2 regions of the Arthrobacter sp. FW306-1B-F12A genome follow, and region 2 is predicted to be linked to the other one. Evidence: predicted binding sites of a transcription regulator. Region 2 holds the regulator's gene; the other holds the start of a gene.
What was found. The regulator HrcA, encoded in region 2, represses chaperone genes, less so after heat shock. The targets are predictions, from matches to a motif close to TTNGCACTCGNNNNNNNCGAGTGCNAA.

Region 1 (14,751 bases), on a different contig from region 2:
CGGGTGCAGCAGGATCCCTGTGCGCCCGAGGTCTCCCCTGACGTCGGGCCTCAGGAGCTCCCTCTCAAGGAGAATGACCGTTTCCTCGTCCGAGCGCCCTCCGGCCTGGCCAAGGACCCCTTCGTCGTCGCCGGCGAACAAAGTGGGCTCGATGAACGTCTCCTGCTCCGTGAACGCCCCCGCCGCGTTCGGCAAGGACGACCCGGTTGAGAGGTCCTGACCGCCGAACAACGTGAGGTCTTCATCCTGGGCATCCGCGTCGTCGTGGTCGTCGTCGAAAAGCGAGGGCGCCTCCATAGGCGCTGTACGGGCTGACGGCGTGCCAACTGATGGTGTGCCGACTGACAGCGTGCGGGACAAGGACCGTGCGGCTTCAGCTCCCGGATAGCCCGGCCCGGCAGGCGCGGCTATTCCCTGCTGGAACGCTGTGGCGACCGCACGCGCGCGATCGTCGGCCGCCTCGTTGAGGTCGTGGCCGGCATGGCCTTTGACCCACTCGAACGAGTACCTGCGGCCGACAATAGCCTGGTCGATGTCCTTGAGGAGATCGACGTTCAAGACGGGCTTCCCGTCCGCTTTGCGCCAGCCCTTGCGCTTCCATCCCGGCATCCACTTGGTGATGCAATTGATGACGTACTGGCTGTCGCAGAGAATCTTCAGCTCTTCATCGGGAACATGTGCCGTGGACCGGAAGAGGTCCAGCACCGCCATGAGCTCGCCCTGGTTGTTGGTTCCGTGCGGCCACCCCCCGGCCCTCCAGCAAGAGTCGTTCACGTACCAGGCCCAACCGGCAGGCCCGGGATTGCCGAGGGCAGAACCATCGGCGGCAGCAATAATCGTCATGGTTTCCATCCTGCCAGACCACCCCGACACTCCTTGACCCCAGAACTGAGCGGGCGTCCGCCCAAAACCCGACATACGTGAGCGGGCGTCCGTCCAAAACCCGACATACGTGAGCGGGCGTCCGCCCAAAACCCGACATACGTGAGCGAGCGTCGTTAAACGGCGACGACGGCCCCCACCTGAAGTGGGGACCGCCGTCGTGCGTGTGGCTGGTGGGCTACAGCGGGGGCTAGAAGCCGCCCATGCCGCCCATGTCGTCGCCGCCACCCATAGACGGAGCGTTCTTCTCCGGCTTGTCGGCAACAACGGCCTCGGTGGTCAGGAACAGACCAGCGATGGAGGCAGCGTTCTGGAGAGCCGAGCGGGTGACCTTTACGGGGTCGTTGACGCCGGCAGCCAGCAGGTCCTCGTAAACGCCGGTTGCAGCGTTCAGGCCGTGGCCCGACGGCAGGCCGCGGACCTTGTCGATGACAACGCCCGGCTCAAGGCCGGCGTTGTAAGCGATCTGCTTGAGCGGAGCGTCGATGGCAACGCGGACGATGTTGGCGCCCGTTGCTTCGTCGCCTTCGAGCTGCAGGTTGGCGAATGCCTTGGCACCGGCCTGGATGAGGGCAACGCCACCACCGGCGACGATGCCTTCTTCAACGGCAGCCTTCGCGTTGCGGACTGCGTCCTCAATGCGGTGCTTGCGCTCCTTGAGCTCTACCTCGGTTGCGGCACCGGCCTTGATGACTGCAACGCCACCGGCCAGCTTGGCCAGGCGCTCCTGCAGCTTCTCGCGGTCGTAGTCGGAATCGGAGTTCTCGATCTCGGCACGGATCTGCGCCACGCGGCCGGCGATGGCGTCGGCGTCGCCGGCACCTTCGACGATGGTGGTCTCGTCCTTGGTGACAACAACCTTGCGGGCGTTGCCGAGCAGTTCGAGGGTTGCGTTCTCGAGGCTGAGGCCGACCTCCGAGGAGATGACCTGGCCACCGGTGAGGATCGCGATGTCGGCGAGCTGTGCCTTGCGGCGGTCACCGAAGCCCGGAGCCTTGACGGCAACGGACTTGAAGGTGCCACGGATCTTGTTGACGATCAGGGTGGCCAGGGCCTCGCCCTCGATGTCTTCGGCGATGATCAGCAGCGGCTTGTTGGACTGCATGACCTTCTCCAGGACCGCAACGAGTTCCTTCACGTTGGAGATCTTGGAGTTGACGATCAGGATGTACGGGTCTTCAAGGATGGTTTCCTGGCGTTCTGCGTCGGTGACGAAGTAAGCGGAGATGTAACCCTTGTCGAAGCGCATGCCTTCGGTGAGCTCAAGCTCAAGGCCGAAGGTGTTGGACTCCTCGACCGTGATGACGCCTTCCTTGCCGACCTTGTCCAAGGCTTCAGCAATGAGGTTACCGATTTCGGTGTCGCCGGCAGAGATGGAAGCCGTGGCAGCGATCTCTTCCTTGGTCTCGATCTCCTTGGCGGAGGCGAGCAGCTCGCGGATGACGGCGTCAACAGCCTTCTCGATGCCGCGCTTGAGGGACAGCGGGTCGGCGCCGGCAGCTACGTTGCGCAGGCCTTCCTTGACCAAAGCCTGGGCCAGGACGGTGGCGGTAGTGGTGCCGTCGCCAGCGACGTCGTCCGTCTTCTTGGCAACTTCCTTGACCAGCTCTGCGCCGATCTTCTCGAACGGGTCGTCCAGCTCGATCTCCTTGGCGATGGAAACACCATCATTGGTGATCGTGGGGGCGCCCCACTTCTTTTCGAGGACGACGTTGCGTCCACGCGGGCCGAGGGTGACCTTGACGGCGTCGGCGAGGATGTTCAGACCCCGCTCGAGACCGCGGCGTGCCTCTTCATCAAATGCAATGATCTTGGCCATAACGGCGGTAGTCCTTTCGGGACAGTCGTTAAGAAGGTGCCTTCACTGCGGTGCCCGCGACGGACGATCCTTCGCATTCGGCCTCTGTACGCCGCGTGCTCCGGACCTCACCCCAGCAAGGTTTTCTTTGTTCCCCCAGGCACCGCCACCATTCCATACGGCCGAAGCCGTGAAGGATTAGCAGTCAATGCCTGAGAGTGCTAATCAATAATTAGCACTCACCCGAGGAGAGTGCAAGCAGGAAGAGCCGGAAACTACTCGCCACGCCCAGGGAATTCGCTACGGGCACAAGCCGTCACGGAGTCCGGGAGGCCGTCTCTTTGCCACTGACCCGCGCAGTGTTGTCAGCCCCGTAGGTGAAGACCATGTAATTGGACGAGGTAACGTCCCCGTTGGCGTCGAACCCGATGGTGCCGGACTCGCCGTCGTAATCCGGGAGCTTGGCCCCCTTCAGCACCTCGACGCAGTCCTTGTATGAGGCACAAGACGTACGTTCTTTCGTTGCCGCATCGCCCGACGCCGGACGCACTCCGCCGGACACAGTGGTGAGCCAGGCCGCGATCGAGCCTCCCGCATCGTCGCCCGCCGTTGAGGCGGCAAGCGCCGCGAGGGTGACGGCGTCGTACGTCTCGGCAGCGTACGTCGTGTCCTTGAGCTTGGGGTCGATGCCCGTCAGCTCGGCTTGGAACTCCGCACTCGGGAAGACGCCCGGAAGAATTCCCCGCGCGCCGTCGAGGCCACCTGCACCGAGCGCGGTTCCGTATTGGCGGATCGCGCCGTCGCTCAAGATCAGGCTCTTGCCGCTCAGCCCCGCATTCAGGAGCTCAGCCAGGGCGCCTTGGGCGCCATCACGGGCAACCACGACGACGGCGTCCGGCGTACCGGACTTGATGCCCGCCGCGGCGGGAGCTGCTTTGCCTGCCGCGAATTCCGCATTGGACACGGCGTCCATTCCGAGGCCGCGGGCAGCATCCATGACCGCTCCCGAGACGCGCGTACCGTAATCCCCGGCTTCGTGGAGGACCGAAATGCGCTTGGCGCCGGCGTCGCGGGCAAGCTTCGCCAGGACGCTGCCCTGTGCGGCATCAGCGGCAGACGTGCGGAAGTAGAAGCCGCCATTCTTGTAGCTGCTCAGCCCCGACGCCGTGTTCGCCGGCGAGATGAGCGGAATCCGGGCGGGAGAGAGCACATCGATCGCGGCGGGCGCATGGCTCGAATCGCTCGGCCCCACGACGACGTCTGCGTGGGCGGACAACAACGCCTTGGCTTGTGCCGCAGTGTCGGCAGAGAAGGCCGCCGCGCCGGCCCCTTGGCTAGCGCCACCGCCTTCACCGGCCGCCGACGCCGGTAGCAAGTCGACGGGACGGCCCTTGTATCCGCCGGCGTCGTTGATTTGTTTGACAGCCAACTTGGCGGCAGCCAGTTCGGACTCGTTGAGGAATGCGGAACCACCGGTATTGTCCAGGATCACGCCGATGCGCAGGACGCCGTCGCCGCTTGGGGTAACGGAGCTCAGTCTGGCGTTGCCGACGGGGGCGGAACATCCGGCCACTCCAAGGGCCAAGGCTGCCGAAGCTGCAAGAAGAGAAACTACCCGGGACCGGCGCGCTCCGAGGGGCCAGGACAGCCCTGTTGCCGCAACACCCACTAGATAAGCCGCACGCTTTCTGCCTGCGGGCCCTTCTGGCCCTCGCCCAGTTCGAAGTCGACGCGTTGTCCTTCTTCGAGCGCACGGAAGCCATCCATCTGGATGGCGGACCAATGCACAAAGATGTCGTCACCGGACTCATCCACGGTGATGAATCCGTAGCCCTTTTCGGCATTGAACCATTTGACGGTTCCCAAAGCCATGATCCCCACACTTTCAACTAGCAGTGGCCGGCTTCCGGGATCTCCGGGCCAGCTCACAACTACTGTAACCACAGTCACGTTGCCGTAGCGCAACCTTGGGTGCGGGTGGCCGCAATGTTATTGAGGCGTAACCGAGTTGCTATTTGTAACCGGGGCCCAGAACCACAACCACGGGCTGCTGGAACTCCGCGCTGTCCACGAGGTTGGAAATGCCCAGCAATTTGCCGAGGGCTTCGGCATTGCCCTTCTGCGCCGCGCCTTTGTAGAAGACCGACGACGTCTGCTGGGGCATGCCGCCCCAATTTGCGACAGTGGACAACGGCCATCCTCCGCCTTGCACCATGCCGGCCACACGCGCAGCCAGGCCACCGGTGGTGGTGCCGTTGTAGACCGCTACTGCCGCCGTCTTGTCCAATGGCGCCGTCGTGGGGGTCGGCGTCGGCGTGCTGGACGGAGTGTCGCCCGGGCTCGGCTGGGTAGACGGCTGGCTGGATGCCTGCGCAGAGCTGTTCGCCGAAGGTGGCGCCGCGGCGCTTTGCTTGGAAGTGTCAGCGGTGACGACGGCTTGCGGCGTCGTCGACGAGGTGAAGCCAAGCTTCGGAAGGATCAGGAAGGCAACGAGTCCTACAGCAAGTGCGATGCCGCCCAGCAGCAGCACCGGCCACAGGGCCGGCCGGGAAGCAGACGCGACGAGCCTGTGGACACCTTGCCGCGATGAGCTCTGCGGGACACGGTCGAATTCATCCCGGGCAAATTTGGTCATGGTGAAGCCTTGTCCTTGCTGCTTGCTGGCTGGGGGATCAGCGGGTGCTCTATGCGTCGGAACCGAGACGGCGCGCTGTGCGGGCCCTCTGACGTGACATACGTAGTCTACGCAATCTCTTGACCAGCATAGGATCGTGCGCCAATGCTTCCTCGGTGTCTATGAGGGCATTGAGCAGCTGATAGTAGTGGGTCGCGGAGAGATCGAAGAGTTCCCGGACGGCCTGTTCCTTGGCCCCGGCGTACTTCCACCATTGCCTCTCCAGGGCGAGCATCTGCTGTTCACGCTCGCCGAGCGGCGAATCACTGCGGAGTCCGGCGGACAGGTCTTCGAGCACCAATCCAGTTGCTTCGGACGCCATGGGTTCCCGTGCGGGTTCTGCCACGACACACTCCTTCGACGCATTGACTGAAAAATGTCCCCCGCCCATGGTAACGGGCGAATAACACCGATGTCATTTGCCCCGCCGCCTTGAGGGCCGGCGCTTTCCCCCGGACCGCGAGGACAGGGACAATGGCTGGGTGGCAGGCGAAGAAGCGTTATTTGAGCTTGAATCCGAAGATCACTCCGCCGGGTTCGAGGCACTACCCGGAATGGCCTTGGAGGATCTCATGGCGCCGGACTGGGCGGGCGCGCTCTCCGGCATCGAGGACGAGTTGCGCTCGGTGCTCGCCTTCGTGGCGGCCGAGGCCGGCCGCGGAGCGCACGTGCTGCCTGCGGCGTCCAACATACTTCGTGCCTTCCGGCAGCCGCTGGCCGACGTGAAGGTGCTGATCCTGGGCCAGGACCCCTACCCGACGCCGGGACACGCCGTCGGGCTCTCTTTCGCGGTTTCCGGACAAACACGGCCCATCCCCCGCAGCCTCTCGAACATCTACCGGGAGATGGAAACCGATCTCGGGCTCCCGCCGCGGGTCCACGGCGATCTTTCGGCCTGGACGGGCCAAGGAGTACTCCTCCTGAACAGGGTGCTCAGCGTCGCGGCCGGTGCTGCCGGCTCGCACCGGGGCAAAGGCTGGGAGGCCATCACGACGGCGGCGGTCACCGCCGTCGCCCGCCGACGAAATGCTGCCGGGCAGCAGAGTCCGCTCGTCGCGATCCTGTGGGGCAAGGACGCTGAAGCCGTACAGCCGCTGCTTGAAGGCGCCCCCGTGATCTCCTCCGCCCATCCCAGCCCGCTCTCCGCGTCGCGGGGTTTCTTCGGCTCTCGCCCGTTCAGCCGCGCCAACGCCCTGCTCCGGATGCAAGGCGCGGATCCCGTCATCTGGGAGCTTCCACCGCTGCCCTAGCTTAGGCTTGCCTACATGACATCTTTGCCCGCCACGTCGTCTGCATCCCGCAATACCCGCCCCCAAGTGAACCTGACTGTGCTGCGCACGGAACAGCTGTCGCCCCACATGGTGCGGATCATTGCTGGTGGACCCGGATTTGCCGGTTATGCGAACAACGGCTTCGTGGACCGATATGTGAAGATCGTGTTCCCGCAGCCCGGCGTCGAGTATGAGTTGCCGCTGGATCTGTGGGCCATCCGCGAGACCATGCCGCGCGAACAATGGCCGTACACCCGCACCTACACCGTCCGTTGGGTGGACGAAGCTGCGCAGGAACTGGCAATCGACTTCGTGGTCCACGGCGACGAAGGCCTTGCAGGCCCATGGGCCCTGGCGGCCCAGCCCGGCGACACACTTGTCTTCACGGGCCCCGGCGGCGCCTACAACCCGGCGCCCGACGCCGACTGGTACCTTTTCGCCGGCGACGACGCCGCGCTCCCGGCGATTGCCGCCGCGATCGAATCCCTGCCGGCCGACGCGAAGGGCCTTGCTTTCCTCGAAGTCGATAGCGACGCGGACATCCTTGATATCGCCGCTCCCGAGGGCGTGGAGCTGCGCTGGCTCCTTCGCTCCGGAGTCCCGGCCGGATCAAGCTCGATCCTGCTCGATGCCTTGGGCGAAGCCGAGTGGCTGCCCGGACGCGTAGACGTGTTTGCGCACGGTGAACGCGGCTACATGAAGGGCCTGCGCGACATCTTCTTCAAGCAGCGTGGGCTCGAGCGGTCCCAGGTATCGCTTTCCGGATACTGGGCCCAGGGGCGTGTGGAGGACGATTTCCAGGCGGAGAAGAAACTCCCTATCGGGCAAATCTAGCGGTCCTTACCGCTTGGCGGCCCAGCGGACGCGGCTAGCGCCGGCGCACGCGGCGGCGCTCGTTGCTGGCCAGTCCCTTGGTCAGTGGCCGGGCAAGGTTGTCCCCCAGCACGATTCCCGCGGCCACACCCAGCACGATTGCTCCGGCGTTGAGCATGCCTCCCGAACCCACCAGTACATCTGCTTCTTGCACCGTCAATACATACATGGAACGGAATATCTTCAGGCCCGGGAGCAGGATGAGGGCGGCCGGGACGGCGACCACGAGCTGCGGGGCTCCGAGCCTGAGCGCCACCATCCGCGCGAGCAGGCCGATGACCACGGCGGAAATCGCCGGCGAGAGCCGGTCTCCGAAACCAAGGCTGGAAGCCCCCCACAAGACGAAGTAACCCACCAAACCCACTGCCGCCGTCGGGAGCAGAAGTTTGAGCAGGGTCTGTTCGGTGATGCCGATGGCAATCACGGCTACGGCTATCAGGATGGCCTGGCCCCACAATGGATACGCCTCGGGGAATGTTTGCGTGACGTCGATCGCGACGCTGCCGATGAGGTCACCCACAACTACCGCGACGGCGATGCCCGCAACGATCGCGCCGAAGGTCAGGATCGTGGACAGGAATCGTCCGGCCGCAGTCACGGGGAATCCGTTGATGGCGTCTTGCACGGAAGAGACGAGCCGCCCGGTTGGCAACAGCAGGAGAATGCCGCCCGCCACGACGATGGACGGCGGGATGTCCGCCCCGGTCCAGTGGAGCATGAGCGCGATGAACGTGACCAGGAAGGAGCAGGCCGCTGTCACGAAGAAGTCGGGCGTGCGCCACTTGCCCAATTGCCGGGCCACGAGATTGACAAGCATGTTGGAGACGAAAGCCAGGGCGGAAGCGCCAAGTCCCCCGCCCAGGACTCCGACGAAGACAGCAGAGAAGACGCCGAACGCCATGGTGACCATCCACCGTGGGAAGGGCTTGCTGCTGCGGATAATGTCATCCAGCCGGTTCACCGCTTCCGACCTGCCTACACCGCCAGCCACGATATCCGTGACGAGTTGGTGCACCTGGGCCAGGCCTGCGTAGTTGTTGGTCCAGGAGCGAACAACCCGGAGCAGTGTGATGGGGGTCTGGTCCTTGGGCGCATAGTTGAGCGCGACCGACTGGTTGGTGATGTCCACTTCGATGTTCTTCAAGCCGAGCGCAGCCGTGACCGCGATGATGCTGGTCTCCACTTCCAGGGCACCTGCCCCGTAGCGGAACATCGTTTCGGCCATATGCAGGGCGAAGTCGATGGTCTTGCGGGCCGATGCGTCAACACCGCCCACATGGATGATGGGGTTGGCGTAGGGACTACCCGCCAGGCGGTCGACGATGCTCATGGGGGCAGTGGGAGGGTTCTCCCCCTGCACCAGCCTGCGAAGCATGCGCTTGGCGTTGACATTCTGGCGCACCTGGGATGGCTTGAGCGGCTGCGTCTTGGGCAAGCCATCCGTGTTGGGCCTGTTGTCGGGGCGGTCAGTCACGCGGGTGTTCCTCCAAAGGGCGTGGTTCCTCCATATACGGGGTAGTGCAACATGCGGTAGGCGGGGTGGCGCTGCGAGCCTTCTGGAACTGCTGGCCTAGTAGAACTGTTGACCCGTGCGACGGGTGTAGATCTGCCGTGCGATACGTTCGCCCGCAGCAGTCCAGAGCTTGTACTTCAGCGGGCTGATGACTTGGTCATAGCAGCCGACGAAGTCGGTGACGGTCTTGCTGAAGCTGGTCTTGAACAGGCCAAGTCCGTGGAACGGGTGCGAGGTGTCTTTGAGCCGGTCCGCGGGCGGAGTGCCGCAGAAATCGTACTCCGTGCAACCCAGTTCCTTGACCTGGTTGATGGCCGTCCACTGGACCAAGTGCGAATCGCCGTACTGCGCGCGCTTCTGCAGCGATCCGCCGTCCTTGTAGGTGCCTTTTCGGCCATAGTTGATGACGAAGGCTCCGACCGATGGCACACCGTTTTCAAAGACAAAGAGGAGCCTGCCCTGGCCACGCTCGATGAAGTTGGTCCAGAACTGGCGATAGTACCCGAATTCACGGACCCGCACTTGGGACTTCGCCTCAACCGTGTTAGTCATCAGCGCATACATCGAACGGAAGTTCTCTTCCGTGGGTTCCATGGTGTGCACTTCAACGCCTTCGCGGATGGCCCGGCGAACGGCGTTGCGGCCGCGGGAATGCAGGTTGCGCAGCAACTGGTTCTCCTCGGGAGAGATGTCCAGCAGGGCTGTGGAGTCGTTCGGCTGCAGGTTGGGGGTCTTGACCACTCCGGTGGCCTCGATCGCGTCCCGGGCTTCGCCACTGAGGACAATGTCCGGCTCCATCTTAACGGCGAAAACCCCGAGCTTGTCCCGCTTCACGAATTCCCGGTTTGCCTTGATGATCCCCGGAATGTCCTCGACGCCGGCAACGTCGGGGCCCTTGATGAGGTACCAGAGCTTGCCGAGCAGTGGAAAGCTCTTCTCCAGGACCAGGTTGTAGCTGCTGTAGTCCGCGGTCTCGTAGACGAGATGCAAGGGCTTCCAGCCAAAGTGTTGCTTCACGTCCGCGAAGGCCTCGGATTGGAGGAGGTTGCCGCCGTTGGGGTTGGCCGTGACGTGTTTGTCCCAGTGTTCGATTTCCTCGGCGGTGGCAAAGCGTGCGGTAAATTCTCGCAAGGGGGCCGTGTCCAATCAGTTGCGTACGTGAGGCAGCAGGCACCGGTGTGCGGCGCAGGCGTTCAGCTCCAAGTCTATCGGCCCCCACAGCAAGCTACTGCGTGGTCCGTTTCCAACGCCTTGAGCTGGGTCCCTTTCGATTTCTCACAGCCGCGGCAAAGGTTCCCCAAAGTCCGCAGCTATCCGGGCAACGGAAAGTGGTTACAACGAAAGCCGAACCAGGAGGATCCGTTGATCGTCTACCGCCCCCTTCCGCCGCTCACCACCGGCCGCAGCAACAGCTGGTGGTCGGTATTCGCCGCCATGGCATCCGCAGCATTGCTGGGCCCCGCTTGGCCATCCGGTGGCCGCCGCCTCGAATATCAAGAAGCGGCGGTCAGCACTCCACGACGTTGACGGCGAGGCCGCCCATGGCGGTTTCCTTGTATTTGGAGGACATGTCCTTGCCGGTCTCGCGCATGGTCACGATGACCTCGTCCAAGGAGACGCGATGGGTGCCGTCCCCCCAGAGCGCCATCTTCGCCGCGTTGATGGCCTTCGCCGCTGCGATCGCGTTGCGTTCGATGCACGGGATCTGCACGAGTCCGCCGATCGGGTCGCAGGTTAGTCCGAGGTTGTGTTCCATTGCGATCTCGGCAGCGTTTTCCACCTGTCCCGGGGAGCCGCCCATGACTTCGGCCAATCCGGCGGCGGCCATCGAGGAAGCGGAGCCGACCTCGCCCTGGCAGCCCACTTCGGCGCCGGAGATCGAGGCCTGCTCCTTGTAGAGCACCCCGACGGCGCCCGCGGCGAGCAGGAACTTCACCACGACGTCGTCGCGGTCCTGTTGCGTGGCCTTGTCCATGCCGGGGGCGAAATGCAAGGCGTAGTACAGCACGGCGGGGATGATCCCGGCGGCGCCGTTGGTGGGCGCGGTGACCACGCGGCCGCCCGAGGCGTTTTCCTCGTTCACGGCCAACGCGATCAGGTTCACCCATTCCTGCCAGTACTTCGGATCCCGGTAGTCAGGATCCTGGTCTTTGGTTTCCTTCAGGAGACGCTCGTGCCAGTCCGGGGCCCGACGGCGGACCTTCAGTCCGCCGGGCAGCACGCCTTCGCGCTTGAGGGACGTTTCAACACAGGCCTCCATGACGGACCAGATGTGCAGCAGGCCTTCACGGATTTCCTCTTCGGTGCGGGAAGCGCGTTCGTTGATAAACATGATGTCCGAGATGCCAAGCCCCTTGGAGGAGCAACGGCCCATGAGTTCAGCGGCAGTACGGAAGGGCAGCGGGAGTTCCTTCTTGGACTCCTCCAGTTCCTTCTGGGCCGCGTCCTCTTCACCCTCCCGGACGATGAAACCACCGCCCACGGAAAAGAACGTGGCCTCGTGCAGCACCTCGCCGTCGGCGTCGGACACGGAGAACTTCATCCCGTTCGTATGGCGGGGAAGAACTGTGAGCGGGTGCAGGATCATGTCCGCTTCCCCGTACGGCAGCGACACCCCCGATTCGGGATCGACCGCGCCGCAAAGGCTCAGCAGACCGGTCTCCGCGATCGACGCGAGCCGTTCCTCCACTTCCTCGGGGAGGATCTCCTCGGGGTGGTAACCCTCCAGGCCCAGCAGCACCGCAGTCATGGTGCCGTGCCCCCGGCCCGTGGCAGCCAAGGAACCATACAGATCAACGCGCAGCGACGCCACCCGTTCCAGGGCACCGGAATCCTTCAGCTCACCCGCAAAGACCGCAGCAGCCCGCATCGGCCCCACGGTATGCGAACTCGAAGGACCAATCCCAATAGAGAAAAGATCGAAGACGCCAACAGCCATGGTCGGTTCCTAACTAGATGGTGGGGGTTGGGGATGGGTGGCGGGTGACCGCATTCCTCCGCGTGCTGCTCCTTCGTCGCTTTGACGCACGCTTCCGGAATACGCTCACCCGCTGTCTAGCCGTCACCAGAGCGAACGGTCAATGTTCTCGCGCTTCAAAGGAGGCGACCAGAGGGCCCCTTCGGGCCCGGCCTCCGGCAGCATGCGTCTAAGGGAGCGTCACGTCCGCTCAGCGGGCGTCTACGCGACCGAGCATGCCGAGGAGGTCGGACCCGACGGGCGTTGCCGATCCGATCTCTGACTACGCGAGGTTCGCGACGCCCGGGTAGAGCGGGTGCGCGGCGGCGAGTGCCTCCACGCGGTGACGCAGGCCGGAGAGGTCCGCGCCGGCGTCGGCGATCAGTGCCTCGGCGATGATGTCCGCAACTTCACGGAACGCCGCTTCACCGAAACCGCGTGTTGCCAATGCCGGGGTGCCGATCCGCAGGCCGGAGGTCACCATCGGCGGGCGCGGGTCGAACGGAACCGCGTTGCGGTTGACGGTGATTTCGATCGCGGCGAGGCGGTCCTCGGCCTGCTGGCCGTCGAGTTCGCAGTTGCGCAGGTCCACGAGCACCAGGTGCACGTCCGTGCCGCCGGAAATCACGGAGATCCCCTTGGCCGTGACGTCGGGCTGGACGAGGCGCTCGGCCAGGATCCGGGCACCGGCCAGCACACGTTCCTGGCGTTCCTTGAACTCTTCCGAACCGGCGATCTTGAAGGCCACGGCCTTGCCGGCGATCACGTGCTCCAACGGGCCGCCCTGCTGGCCCGGGAAGACCGCGGAGTTGATCTTCTTGGCGATGTCGGCGTCGTTGCTCAGGATGATGCCGCCGCGCGGACCGGCGAGGGTCTTGTGCGTCGTCGACGTCGTGACGTGCGCGTGCGGGACTGGGGACGGGTGCAGGCCGGCGGCCACGAGGCCGGCGAAGTGCGCCATGTCCACCATGAGGTACGCGCCCACCAGGTCGGCGATGCGGCGGAACTCGGCGAAGTCCAGCTGGCGGGCATAGGCGGACCAGCCGGCCACGATCAGCGCCGGCTTGTGCTCGAGTGCCAGGCGCTCCACCTCGGCCATGTCGATCCGGTGGTCCTCTTCGCGAACCTGGTACGGGATCACGTTGTACAGGCGGCCGGAGAAGTTGATCCGCATGCCATGGGTCAGGTGCCCGCCGTGTGCCAGGTTCAGGCCCATGATGGTGTCGCCCGGCTTGATGAGGGCGTGCATCACCGAGGCGTTGGCCTGGGCACCGGAGTGCGGCTGCACGTTCGCGTACTCTGCGCCGAAGAGGGCCTTCACGCGGTCGATCGCAAGCTGCTCGATGACGTCCACGTGCTCGCAGCCACCGTAGTAGCGCTTGCCCGGGTAGCCCTCGGCATACTTGTTGGTCAGGACCGAGCCCTGCGCCTGCATGACAGCCACGGCGGTGTGGTTCTCGGACGCGATCATTTCCAGGCCCGAACGCTGACGGTTCAGCTCATCGTCGATCTTCGCCGCGATCTCCGGATCCAGCTCTGACAACACGGTGTCCAGGGACGGCGAAACTACCTGCTCGAACAGGGTGTTATCGGTACCTGCGGCCCCGGTTGCGGCGCTCACAGCTCGCCACCGTTCTTGGAAGCGTATTCCTCCGCGGAAAGCAGCGGGCCGTCGGACTCGGCGGCCACCTTGAAGAGCCACCCCGCACCATACGGATCGTTGTTGATCAGTGCGGGATCGTCGACGACGGCGGAGTTCACTTCCGTGACCTCGCCCGTCACCGGGGAGTACAGGTCCGAGACGGACTTGGTGGACTCAACCTCGCCGCAGGTCTCCCCCGCAGTCACAGCGGCACCGACCTCGGGCAAGTCAACGTACACAATGTCGCCGAGGGCGTCGGTGGCCACGGCGGAAATGCCGACAGACACAAGGTTGCCGGCTTCGCGGGCAACCCACTCGTGCTCGTCGGAGTACTGGAGTTCAGGTGCAACTTTTGCCATGTTTTTTCCTTTGCGTTGGTCTAAGAAAACAGTTGTGGTCAGGTTACGCGGCGGGGGCCGCCATCCTCTGCGTGCTGCTCCTTCGTCGCTTTGACGCACGCTGCCGGATGCCGCTCCCCCACCGCTAGAGGCTTGTTCAGTTTTCGGGGCCAACAGTTCCGGAAAAGAACGCTGGCCCTTTCGGGTTTAGTAGGTGACCCGTGGTTCCAGTAGGCCGATTCAGTTCCAGTGGGCCAACCTGCGGGAGGTAGCCCACCTTCCAAAAACCTAGGGCGATCGAACGCGACAGGTGCAGGTTCGCAACAGAGGCACCAAGGGTGAGCCGAGGTCCATACCGTTCGCCCTTCTGTTCGATAACCACCCATCAGTTCGATAACCAAAGGTGACGAGGACGGCCCCATCGGGACCGGCATCCGGCAGCGGGCGTCTAAGGGAGCGTCACGTCCGCTCAGCGGGCGTCTTTCGCGACCGAGCCCGCAGAGGATGTCGGTCCCGACGGGCTAAACGCAACCACGGTCACCCATCCGAAACTTATTTGGTCCGCTTATAGAACGGCAAGGTGACAACCTCAAACGGCTCGGACTTGCCGCGCAAGTCCACGTCCAGGGCCGTGCCCGGTTCGGCGTGTTCGACGTCGACATAGGCCAACGCTACGGGGTAGCCGAGGGTGGGGCTGGGCTGGCCGGAGGTGACTTCGCCGACAACTGCGCCGTCCTTGAGGACCGGGTAATGGCTGCGGCCGGCGCGGCGGCCCAAGCCCTTGAGGCCAACCAGCTTGCGGCC
Region 2 (9,555 bases):
GCCATGAGCCGCGGAATCGATTCCGGATCCATCATGTCGTGCAAAGCATCGTACAAAGGACGCAGGTAGGGGTCGATCTTGTCGCTCAACGTTCCCGGCAGGAACCCGAGGCGCTCACCTGCCTCGACGGCGGGCCTCGTGAGGATGATGCGGCTGACTTCCTTGAGCTGCAGTGCCTGGACGGCTTTGGCCATCGCCAGGTACGTCTTGCCGGTGCCCGCAGGGCCGATCCCGAAGATGACGGTGTTGTCGTCAATGGCATCGACATAGTTCTTCTGGTTGAGCGTCTTGGGCCGAATGGTGCGCCCGCGGCTCGAAAGGATGTTGTGGGTCAGGATTTCCACGGGGTTTTGCAGCGATTGGCTCCGCAACAAGGAAACAAGCTGCTGGAGCACGTCAGGGGTGATGACTGTCCCCTTGCCGACCAGGCCACGGACTTCCTCCAGAAGCCGCATGATCCTGGGAACGTCGCTTGACGGTCCGCTGAAGGAGAGCTCGTTGCCGCGCACGTGGAAGTCGACGCCGGGGAACTGGGCTTCGATGTAGCGCAAGGCCTCGTCATGGCTGCCAAGGGTCTGAACCATCTGATCCGAGTTGTCGAAGATGACAACTTCCGTCCGGGCGCCCGGGACAGAGTGGGGAAACTCGGCCGGACCTGTCTCAACGCTGCCGGCCTTGGGCCGCCCGTTCAATGATTCTGTCATAGTGCTGGCCTCGCGGCCTGTGCTCCTCCGGCTTGGTGATGTCCATCGATTTTCTCCGATGTCCGTCTGCTGGATGGGCGCAGGATCGTGGGCCTCGGATTGCTTTCAATCCTACGCCAGCCAGTCTCCGCGATGGGTCCGGACCGTGCCCGGCGGGGCTGCGGACGGCGGATTCGTGCCGCTTTGGTATCAACTCGGCATCGACCTCGTATCAATCGGATTGCAGTTGTCCGCCCGGGTATCGAAACGCCAGCCGGGGCCCCGGAGACTATGACAAGCTGATTCATGGGCAAAAATGCCCCTGTGCCCGGCCGCCGGGCGCATGACTCCCCCGCGCTACAGCGGCCGAACACGATCAGGAATCCAAAATCACCAGGCCAGCCGTCACCCCTCACGGCACACGCATCCGGAAACGTTCCGCGATGCTTGTGACCGCCTTGACGGCTGCCTTGTTCCTGTCGGGATGCATTGCCGATCGCACTGGACAGGGATCCACGACGCCGGTCCCCACCCCGACCGCTGCCCTGCAGACGGCCCCCGACAGCAATGCTCCGCTCGAAACGACCCAGGCCTCCAACAAGATCCCCGTGTACTGGATCGGGCGCAGCGACACGGACACCTTCCTGTACCGCGAATTCCGTGACAACCCAGGCAACGAGAACCCCATCACCACGGCGCTGCGGATCATGATGTCCCAGAAGCCTCTGGATCACGATTTCTTCACTCCCTGGCAGAACCCTGGCAGCCTGGCGACCTCGATTTCCGGTAAGAACGTGGTCACGGTCGATGTTTCCCGCGACGCGTTCAACTCCAATCTCGATGCCGGGATGGCACAGCGGGCGGTCCAGGAACTCGTCTATACCGCTACCGCTGCGGCCGCAAGTTCGGGCCTGATCGATTCAGGACAGCAGATCAAGGTGACCATCCTGGTTGACGGGCACACGGACTACATGGCATTCGGCCAGGTCAAACTCGGCGATCCGATGGTCCGCGACGCCTCCATGGTGGCGCCGGTGTGGATCATCGACCCGCAGGAGGACCTGACCTTGCCTTCCGGTCCGGTCAAGTTCAACGGCCGAAGCACGGACCCCTCGAAGAAGCTGCATTGGCAAATCCTTCGCGAGAACTCAAACGGCGACAAGTCCTCGTACCTCGCCGGGCAGGTCACTGCCTCGACCGTTCCGGGACAGGGTGGAACCTTCAGCTTCACAGTGGGGCTCGGAGCGGGCCGATACGAATTGCGGGTCTCCTTGATGGGACCCAACGACGCGGACATCGCGACTGATACCCGTACTTTCACCGTTCGCTGAGGACGTCCGCTGATCTAGGACGTGCTGCGGGCTACCAGCGCCCCAGGATGTCACTGGCGAGCACGACGGCGGCAGGACCCGCCGTCGACGAGCGAAGCACGTGGTGGCCCAAGAGCGCGGTGACGGCGCCGACATCGCTGAGCTTCGTCACTTCGCGCGGTGAAATGCCGCCCTCCGGGCCGACAATGAGCAGCACTTCCCGCCCAGCCCCGGCATCGGCGTCGGAAACCCCGCCGTGCCACTTCTCCAGGACCTCCCGTAGCGGACGTTTCGCGTCCTCGTGCAGGATGATCGCCAGATCGGCGGCGGCAACGGCCGCAGCCAGGCCGGAGCCGTCGACGGCGGCACGCACCTCAGGAATCCACGCGCGCCGCGCCTGCTTGGCGGCTGCCGTGGCGACAGACTGCCATTTCGCGTGGGCTTTTGCCGCCCGGTCACCCTTCCAGCGCACGATGGAACGTTCCGCCTGCCAGGGCACGACGGCGTCGATCCCGAGTTCCGTAGCCGTTTCGACGGCGAGCTCGTCCCGGTCGCCCTTCGCGAGGGCCTGGACCAACACGAGCCGTACGGCTGGCTGGTGTTCCTCCTGGACGGCGGAGGCAACGACCGTCAGGGTTCCCTGCCCGGATTCGGCCACCGTGCCCGTGAGCCGTTTGCCGGCACCGTCGGCGATATCGACGGCTTCGCCGATTTCCAGGCGCTTGACGGTGACAGCATGCCTGGCTTCGGCGCCGTCAAGCATGAAAGAGTCGCCAGGGCCGAGCCCGTCAAGCGATCCGGCAGCTGTGAAGAATACGGGGTTGCTCACCGCTACAGGTTACCGAGCTTGTCCCGCAGCTTCGCGAACATACCTCCACTGGCCACAAGCTTGCCTTCGGTGAACTGCTCCCCGCGCAACTTGGCCAGTTGGCGAAGCAGGTCTTCCTGTGCGGCGTCGAGCTTGCCGGGCGTCTCAACGTGCAGGTGCACCTTGAGGTCTCCCCTGCCGTAGCCGCGGAGATGGGTGACGCCCAGCCCGCGCAGGGTGATGACTTCGCCGGACTGCGTGCCGGACTTGACGTCGATTTCCTGGGGACCGTCGAAAGTCTCAAGCTGGAGCTCGGTACCCAGCGCCGCGGCGGTCATGGGGACGCTCAGCGTGGCGTGGAGGTCGTCGCCTTCCCGTATGTAGGTGGAATCGCTGTTGACCCGGATCTCCACGTAGAGGTCGCCGGGAGGCCCGCCTGCGGGGCCTGCTTCGCCTTGCGACGACAACTGGATGCGGGTCCCGGTAGCGACGCCGCCAGGCACCTTGACGGTCAGCGAACGTCGGCTGCGGATGCGGCCCTGGCCGTTGCACTCATTGCAGGGATCCTTGATGATCGAGCCGAAACCTTCGCACGATCCACACGGCGCGGCCGTCATGACCTGGCCGAGGATCGAGCGCACGGCCCGCTGGACCTGGCCCGAGCCGCCACAGATGTCGCAGCGTTCCGGGTGGGTGCCCGGTCGGCAGCATGAGCCTTCGCACGTGGGACAGATGACTGCAGTGTCCACTTCGAGCTTTTTGTTGACACCGAAGACGGCTTCGCGCAGGTCGATGCGGACACTGATCAAGGCGTCCTGCCCGCGGCGCATGCGTGACGCGGGGCCTTGCATGCCGCCACCTCCTCCGCCGAAGAAGGTGTCGAAGATGTCCTGGAAGGCGAATCCCTGGCCCGCGTAGCCGCCGCCGAAACCGTTGTCGGTCCCGTTCTCGTTGCCGGTGGCGTCGTAGACGCGGCGCTTCTGTGGGTCGGAGAGGACCTCGTAAGCGTGAGTCACCGCCTTGAATTCCTCTGCAGCGCCGGCCCCGGGGTTCACATCGGGGTGCAGCTTACGTGCGAGTTTGCGGTAGGCCTTCTTGATCTCCTCGCCGGTTGCTTCCGGCGAGACGCCCAGAACGTCATAGTGACTGCTCAAAGTCGGTATCTCTTCCTTGTTTACGGTTCCACTGCGTTTCTTGCGGGGCGGTTTCCAGCCGAGGCCGTCAGCCGCCCAGAATGCGGGAAAGGTAGCGTGCGACGGCACGGACGGCCGCCATGGTGTTGGGATAGTCCATGCGGGTGGGTCCAAGAATGCCGATCTTGGCACTGCTGCCCGGACCGTAGCCCGTGGCAACCACCGAAGCCTCGGAGAGGCCGTCGTAGGGGTTTTCGCGGCCGATACTCACCGTGACGCCCCGGGGGTCTTCCGCCATGTCGGACAAAAGCCGCAACATGACCACCTGTTCCTCAAGCGCTTCGAGGACCGGACCGATGCTCAGCGGGAAGTCCACGTTGGAGCGGGCCAGGTTTGCCGTGCCTGCCATGACCATGCGTTCGTCGCGGCTCCGCTCGGCAAGCCTTTCCAGGCCGTGGGCAAGGGCGCCGGCAAGGTTCCGAAGCGCCGGCGGGCACAGGGCAACCACCGATGGCAGCACTTGCGGCATGAGGTCGAGCTGGGAGCCGGCGATGCTTCCAAGGAATCGCGCCCGCAAGGCCATGAGTTCGTCGTCAGTGGTGTCCGTCGCGGCGTGCACAACGCCCTGTTCCACCTTGCCCGAATCGGCGATCAACACCACCAGGACCTGGCGCGGTGCCAAAAGGACAAACTCAATGTGCCGGACGCGCGCGCGGCTCAGGTGCGGATACTGCACGACGGCGACCTGGTTGGTCAGTTGGGAGAGGAGCCGGACGGTGCGCTCAAGGATGTCCTCGACGTCGTCAGGTCCCTCAAGCAAGGAGTGGATGGCCCGGCGCTCGGCGGCCGAAAGTGGTTTGACCTCGGAAATACGGTCGACGAACAGGCGATAACCCTTGTCCGTGGGAATGCGGCCGGCGCTCGTGTGCGGTGCGGCAATGAGGCCTTCTTCTTCCAAGAGGGCCATGTCATTGCGGATGGTTGCGCTCGACACTCCCAGATGGTGCCGTTCAACCAAGGCTTTGGAACCGACCGGCTCGCGGGAGTGAACGTAGTCCTCCACGATGGCGCGTAACACTTCAAGCTTGCGTGGTTCGCTCACTGCCCACCTCCAATCAACATTTCAACAGTTAGCACTCAACATGCCCAAGTGCTAACAAGTCTAGTATGAGCCACCTCGTTGTTAGCATTGGTACCGCTCGCGGCGAACATGATTCCCGCGCGGTCCTGCGCAATGCCACGGACCGTGACCGATCCCCTAGCGCAAAGTGGTGTGAAGACCGTGTCTTACGACAATTGGGGCCCGCAAGACCTCTCCTCGCCTGCCAAACGGCAACTGCCTGAGGTTCCTGTTGAACGCGGAATGGTTCTCGAAGACGTCCAGTCCGGCTGGGTCGGGGCCGTGACCAGGGTGGAGAAGTCCGGAGGCATGCACATTGTGGTGCTGGAGGATCGGCGGGGAAAGGCCAAGTCGTTCCGGCTTGGCTTCGGATTCCTGCTGGAGGGACAAGCCGTGAAGCTCCTGCCGCCTGCCCCACGCCCGGCCGCCGCCAAGGGGGCGGCGCCAGCAGGCAGGACAGCATCAGGATCCGTCCGAGTCGCCGGCCAGCGGGCCCAAGTCGCCAAGGCGAGCCGGATATGGGTGGAAGGTAAGCACGACGCCGAACTTGTGGAAAAGGTGTGGGGAGATGATCTCCGGGTGGAGGGTATCGTCGTCGAGCCGTTGCATGGCGTGGACGATCTCAAGGCGGCAATAGCCGCATTCTCCCCTGGCCCGGGCCGCCGTCTCGGGATCCTTGTGGACCACTTGGTCCCGGATTCGAAGGAGTCGCGGATTGCGGCCGACGCCATGACGCTGCCGGGCGCTGCAGGAAACGTCTTGATCGTGGGACACCCCTACGTGGACGTCTGGCAGGCAATCCGGCCCAAGGTGTTGGGGATCGAGCAATGGCCGACCATCGCGCGGGGCACGGATTGGAAGACCGGGATACTGAAGGCGTTTGGCTGGCCGCATGAAACGGCCGAGGACATCGGACTGGGTTGGCAGAAGCTGCTGGGCGCCGTCCACAGCTACGCCGATTTGGAGGCGTCTCTGCTGGGTCGCGTGGAGGAAGTGATCGATTTCCTGACCGTTCCGTGATGAATTACCTGCGTAGGGGACAGCAGTTGGTCGGCTGACCGCGTGCCAAGCAAGTATTCTGGGACAGCAACACTGCACCGATAGACACTCGAAGGAAGAAACTGTGGCAGACAACGCTCCTGACGATCGGGACGGCACCTCGGGCCAGTCCCAGTACCACGGCGTTCCTGCCAACGCGCTGCCCTTGACCGCCTCGGAAGACCGGCAGTGGGCAACCCTGGCGCACTTTGGAGGAATCCTCGGCTGCGTGCCTTCGCTCCTGATCTACCTGATCTTCCGCGAGCGTGGCCCGTTCACGGCCCAGGAATCCAAGGAAGCGCTCAACTTCACTTTGCCTCCGACGATTGCCGCAGTGCTCGCAAACATCCTGGTCCTGCTCCCGGTGGTGGGAAACCTGTTCGCGGTTTTGGCCACGGCGATTTGGGTCGCAGTGACCTGCTTCTCGGTGTCGGCCGGAATCCGCGTCAACCACGGTCAGCCGCACCGCTACCGCTTCAACCTGCGCTGGATCAAGTAGCCGGTCCTCGCGGCGGATGCCTATGTAGCCCCCCCCCGCTCCGGGCGCTGGCGCCTGCCGCTAGTCCGGAAGGATCCGGCGGACCACGGCATCGGCGAGTAGCCGGCCCTTGAGGGTCAGGACCAGCCGTCCTTGGAAGGCCGCTGCGGGTTCAACCAGGCCGTCGGCAATGAGGCCTGCGACGGCGTGGCGGCCCACCTTGTCGAGCGCGTCGACTTGAAGCCCGGTGCCGAGGCGCGCCTCCAGCATGATGCGTTCCACTTCCCGGGTTCCGGCGTCGAGCGTTTCCCGTCCAGCGGCCGGCGAGGCCCCGCTACCGAGCCTGTTGGCATAGGCGGTGGGGTGCTTGACGTTCCACCAGCGGACGCCGCCCATGTGGGAATGCGCACCGGGTCCGATGCCCCACCAGTCGTCTCCCCGCCAGTAGGCAAGGTTGTGTTTGCACGCCTGTTCGGGCGTACGGGACCAATTGCTGACCTCGTACCAGTCCAGACCGGCGGCGCTGATCAGCTGATCGGCGAGTTCGTACTTCGCGGCGTGGTCGTCGTCGTCGATCCCGGGAACCTCGCCGCGCCGGATCTGTGCCGCCAGCTTGGTGCCTTCTTCCACAATCAGCGCGTAGGCGCTGATGTGGTCCGGACTGTAGGACAAGGCAGTCTCCAGGGAGATCTGCCAATCAGCCATCGACTCGCCGGGAGTGCCGTAGATGAGGTCGAGGCTCACGGCAAGGCCGGCGTCGCGCGCCCATTGGACCACCAAGGGGACGCGGCTGGGTGTGTGCGTACGGTCCAGGACCTTGAGCACGTGAGGGACTGCCGACTGCATGCCGAAGGAAATCCGCGTAAAGCCGGCATCCGCGAGCAGCTGGAGGGACTCCGGCGTCATGGAGTCCGGATTCGCTTCAGTGGTGACTTCGGCTCCGGCTTCCAGTCCCCAGTGCCCGACGGCGGCCGTCAGGATGCGTGCGAGATCTTCAGCAGGCAGGAGGGTCGGCGTGCCGCCGCCGAAGAACACCGTGCTCAGGGGCCGCTGCGGCAGCCCGGAGGCTTCCATGGCCCGGACGGCGAACTCCACTTCCGAAATGGCAGTGGACGCGTAGGCGTCCTGGGAGGCGCCGCCGCCAAGCTCAGTGGCGGTGTAGGTGTTGAAATCGCAGTATCCGCAACGCACGGCACAGAACGGTATGTGGACGTACAGTCCAAACTTGCGCGAATCGACACCGTCGAGCACCTGCGGAGGCAAGATGCCGTCCGCAGGTGCAGGATCCCCAAGGGGAAGAACGCTAGGCACGGAACTCCCTCCGGGGCCGTTCTGTGCCCGCCTGTACCGCAGTGTTCCGGGCGGACAGCCGCATTACTTCTTGGCCTTGTCCTTGGATTCGTCGGTGGTCAGCGCTGCGATGAATGCTTCCTGTGGAACTTCCACGCGGCCCACCATCTTCATGCGCTTCTTGCCTTCCTTCTGCTTTTCCAGAAGTTTGCGCTTACGGGTGATGTCACCGCCGTAGCACTTCGCAAGGACGTCCTTGCGGATGGCGCGGATACTCTCGCGGGCGATGATCCGGGAGCCGATGGCGGCCTGGATAGGGACCTCGAACTGCTGGCGGGGAATGAGCTCGCGCAGCTTGCCTGTCATCATGACGCCGTAGGCGTAGGCCTTGTCCCGGTGGGTGATAGCGCTGAAAGCGTCAACCTGCTCACCCTGGAGCATGATGTCCACCTTGACCAGGTCGGCAACCTGCTCGCCGTCGGCCTTCCAGTCCAGCGATCCATAGCCGCGGGTCTTGGACTTGAGGATGTCGAAGAAGTCGAATACGATCTCGGCCAGCGGCAGGCGATACCGGATTTCCACCCGGTCTTCCGAGAGGTAGTCCATGCCGCCCATGACCCCGCGGCGGCTCTGGCACAGCTCCATGATGGCGCCCACAAACTCATTGGGAGCCAGGATGGTGGCAGACACCATTGGTTCGCGCACCTCGGCGATTTTGCCCGTGGGGTATTCGCTGGGGTTGGTGACGTGCAGGACGCGTTTGTCCTCAAGCGTGACCTCGTACTCAACGTTGGGAGCGGTGGAGATGAGGTCGAGGTTGTATTCTCGCTCGAGGCGTTCACGGGTGATTTCCAAGTGCAGCAGGCCCAGGAAGCCCACGCGGAAACCGAAGCCCAGGGCTGCGGACGTCTCCGGCTCGTAGACGAGCGCGGCGTCGTTGAGCATCAGCTTCTCGAGGGCATCCCGCAGAACGGGATAGTCCGTGCCGTCCAAGGGGTACAAGCCGGAGAAGACCATGGGCTTGGCATCGGCGTAACCGGCCAGGGATTCCGAAGCGGGCTTGGCCAGGTTGGTCACGGTGTCGCCGACCTTCGACTGGCGGACGTCCTTCACGCCGGTGATCAGGTAGCCTACCTCGCCGACGCCCAGCCCTTTGGAGGGAGTGGGTTCCGGAGAGCTGACACCGATTTCCAGGAGCTCGTGGGTGGCGCGGGTGGACATCATCTGGATCCGCTCGCGTGGGTGCAGCATGCCGTCCACGACACGGACGTAGGTGACCACACCGCGGTAGGTGTCATACACGGAGTCGAAGATCATGGCGCGGGCCGGAGCGTCCGGGTCGCCGACAGGGGCTGGAAGATCGCGGACGATCTTGTCCAGGAGGGCCTCCACGCCGACGCCGGTCTTGCCGGACACGCGCAGCACGTCCTCGGGATCGCCGCCGATCAGGTTGGCGAGTTCCGCGGCATACTTTTCGGGCTGGGCGGCCGGGAGGTCGATCTTGTTGAGCACCGGAATGATGGTGAGGTTGTTTTCCATCGCCAGGTAGAGGTTGGCCAAGGTCTGGGCCTCGATGCCCTGGGCGGCATCCACCAAGAGGACCGCGCCTTCACAGGCCGCAAGGGAACGGGAAACCTCATAGGTGAAGTCAACGTGGCCGGGGGTATCGATCATGTTCAGGGCGTAGCTGGTGCC

Region 1: a site for HrcA is predicted at 2,913-2,939, ahead of groL (chaperonin GroEL). Genes of this name have one in related genera too.

The regions. Positions count from the first base shown of each region.
Region 1 covers NZ_JBYSXD010000029.1:2,018-16,768, reverse strand. Annotated here, with positions in the region: gene AC3WJU_RS14415 (RNase H family protein) at 1-843, opposite strand, end outside; gene groL (chaperonin GroEL) at 1,073-2,701, opposite strand; gene AC3WJU_RS14405 (ABC transporter substrate-binding protein) at 2,997-4,253, opposite strand; gene AC3WJU_RS14400 (cold-shock protein) at 4,349-4,552, opposite strand; gene AC3WJU_RS14395 (LytR C-terminal domain-containing protein) at 4,692-5,315, opposite strand; gene AC3WJU_RS14390 (DUF3263 domain-containing protein) at 5,365-5,700, opposite strand; gene AC3WJU_RS14385 (uracil-DNA glycosylase) at 5,837-6,604, shown strand; gene AC3WJU_RS14380 (siderophore-interacting protein) at 6,620-7,459, shown strand; gene AC3WJU_RS14375 (threonine/serine exporter family protein) at 7,494-8,972, opposite strand; gene AC3WJU_RS14370 (lipid II:glycine glycyltransferase FemX) at 9,069-10,142, opposite strand; gene AC3WJU_RS14365 (L-serine ammonia-lyase) at 10,519-11,949, opposite strand; gene glyA (serine hydroxymethyltransferase) at 12,251-13,588, opposite strand; gene gcvH (glycine cleavage system protein GcvH) at 13,585-13,968, opposite strand; gene gcvT (glycine cleavage system aminomethyltransferase GcvT) at 14,500-14,751, opposite strand, start outside.
Region 2 covers NZ_JBYSXD010000010.1:72,862-82,416, reverse strand. Annotated here, with positions in the region: gene AC3WJU_RS07585 (PhoH family protein) at 1-704, opposite strand, end outside; gene AC3WJU_RS07580 (GerMN domain-containing protein) at 1,127-2,014, shown strand; gene AC3WJU_RS07575 (16S rRNA (uracil(1498)-N(3))-methyltransferase) at 2,046-2,822, opposite strand; gene dnaJ (molecular chaperone DnaJ) at 2,825-3,955, opposite strand; gene hrcA (heat-inducible transcriptional repressor HrcA) at 4,023-5,036, opposite strand; gene AC3WJU_RS07560 (DUF3097 family protein) at 5,217-6,074, shown strand; gene AC3WJU_RS07555 (DUF4870 domain-containing protein) at 6,178-6,591, shown strand; gene hemW (radical SAM family heme chaperone HemW) at 6,652-7,881, opposite strand; gene lepA (translation elongation factor 4) at 7,945-9,555, opposite strand, start outside.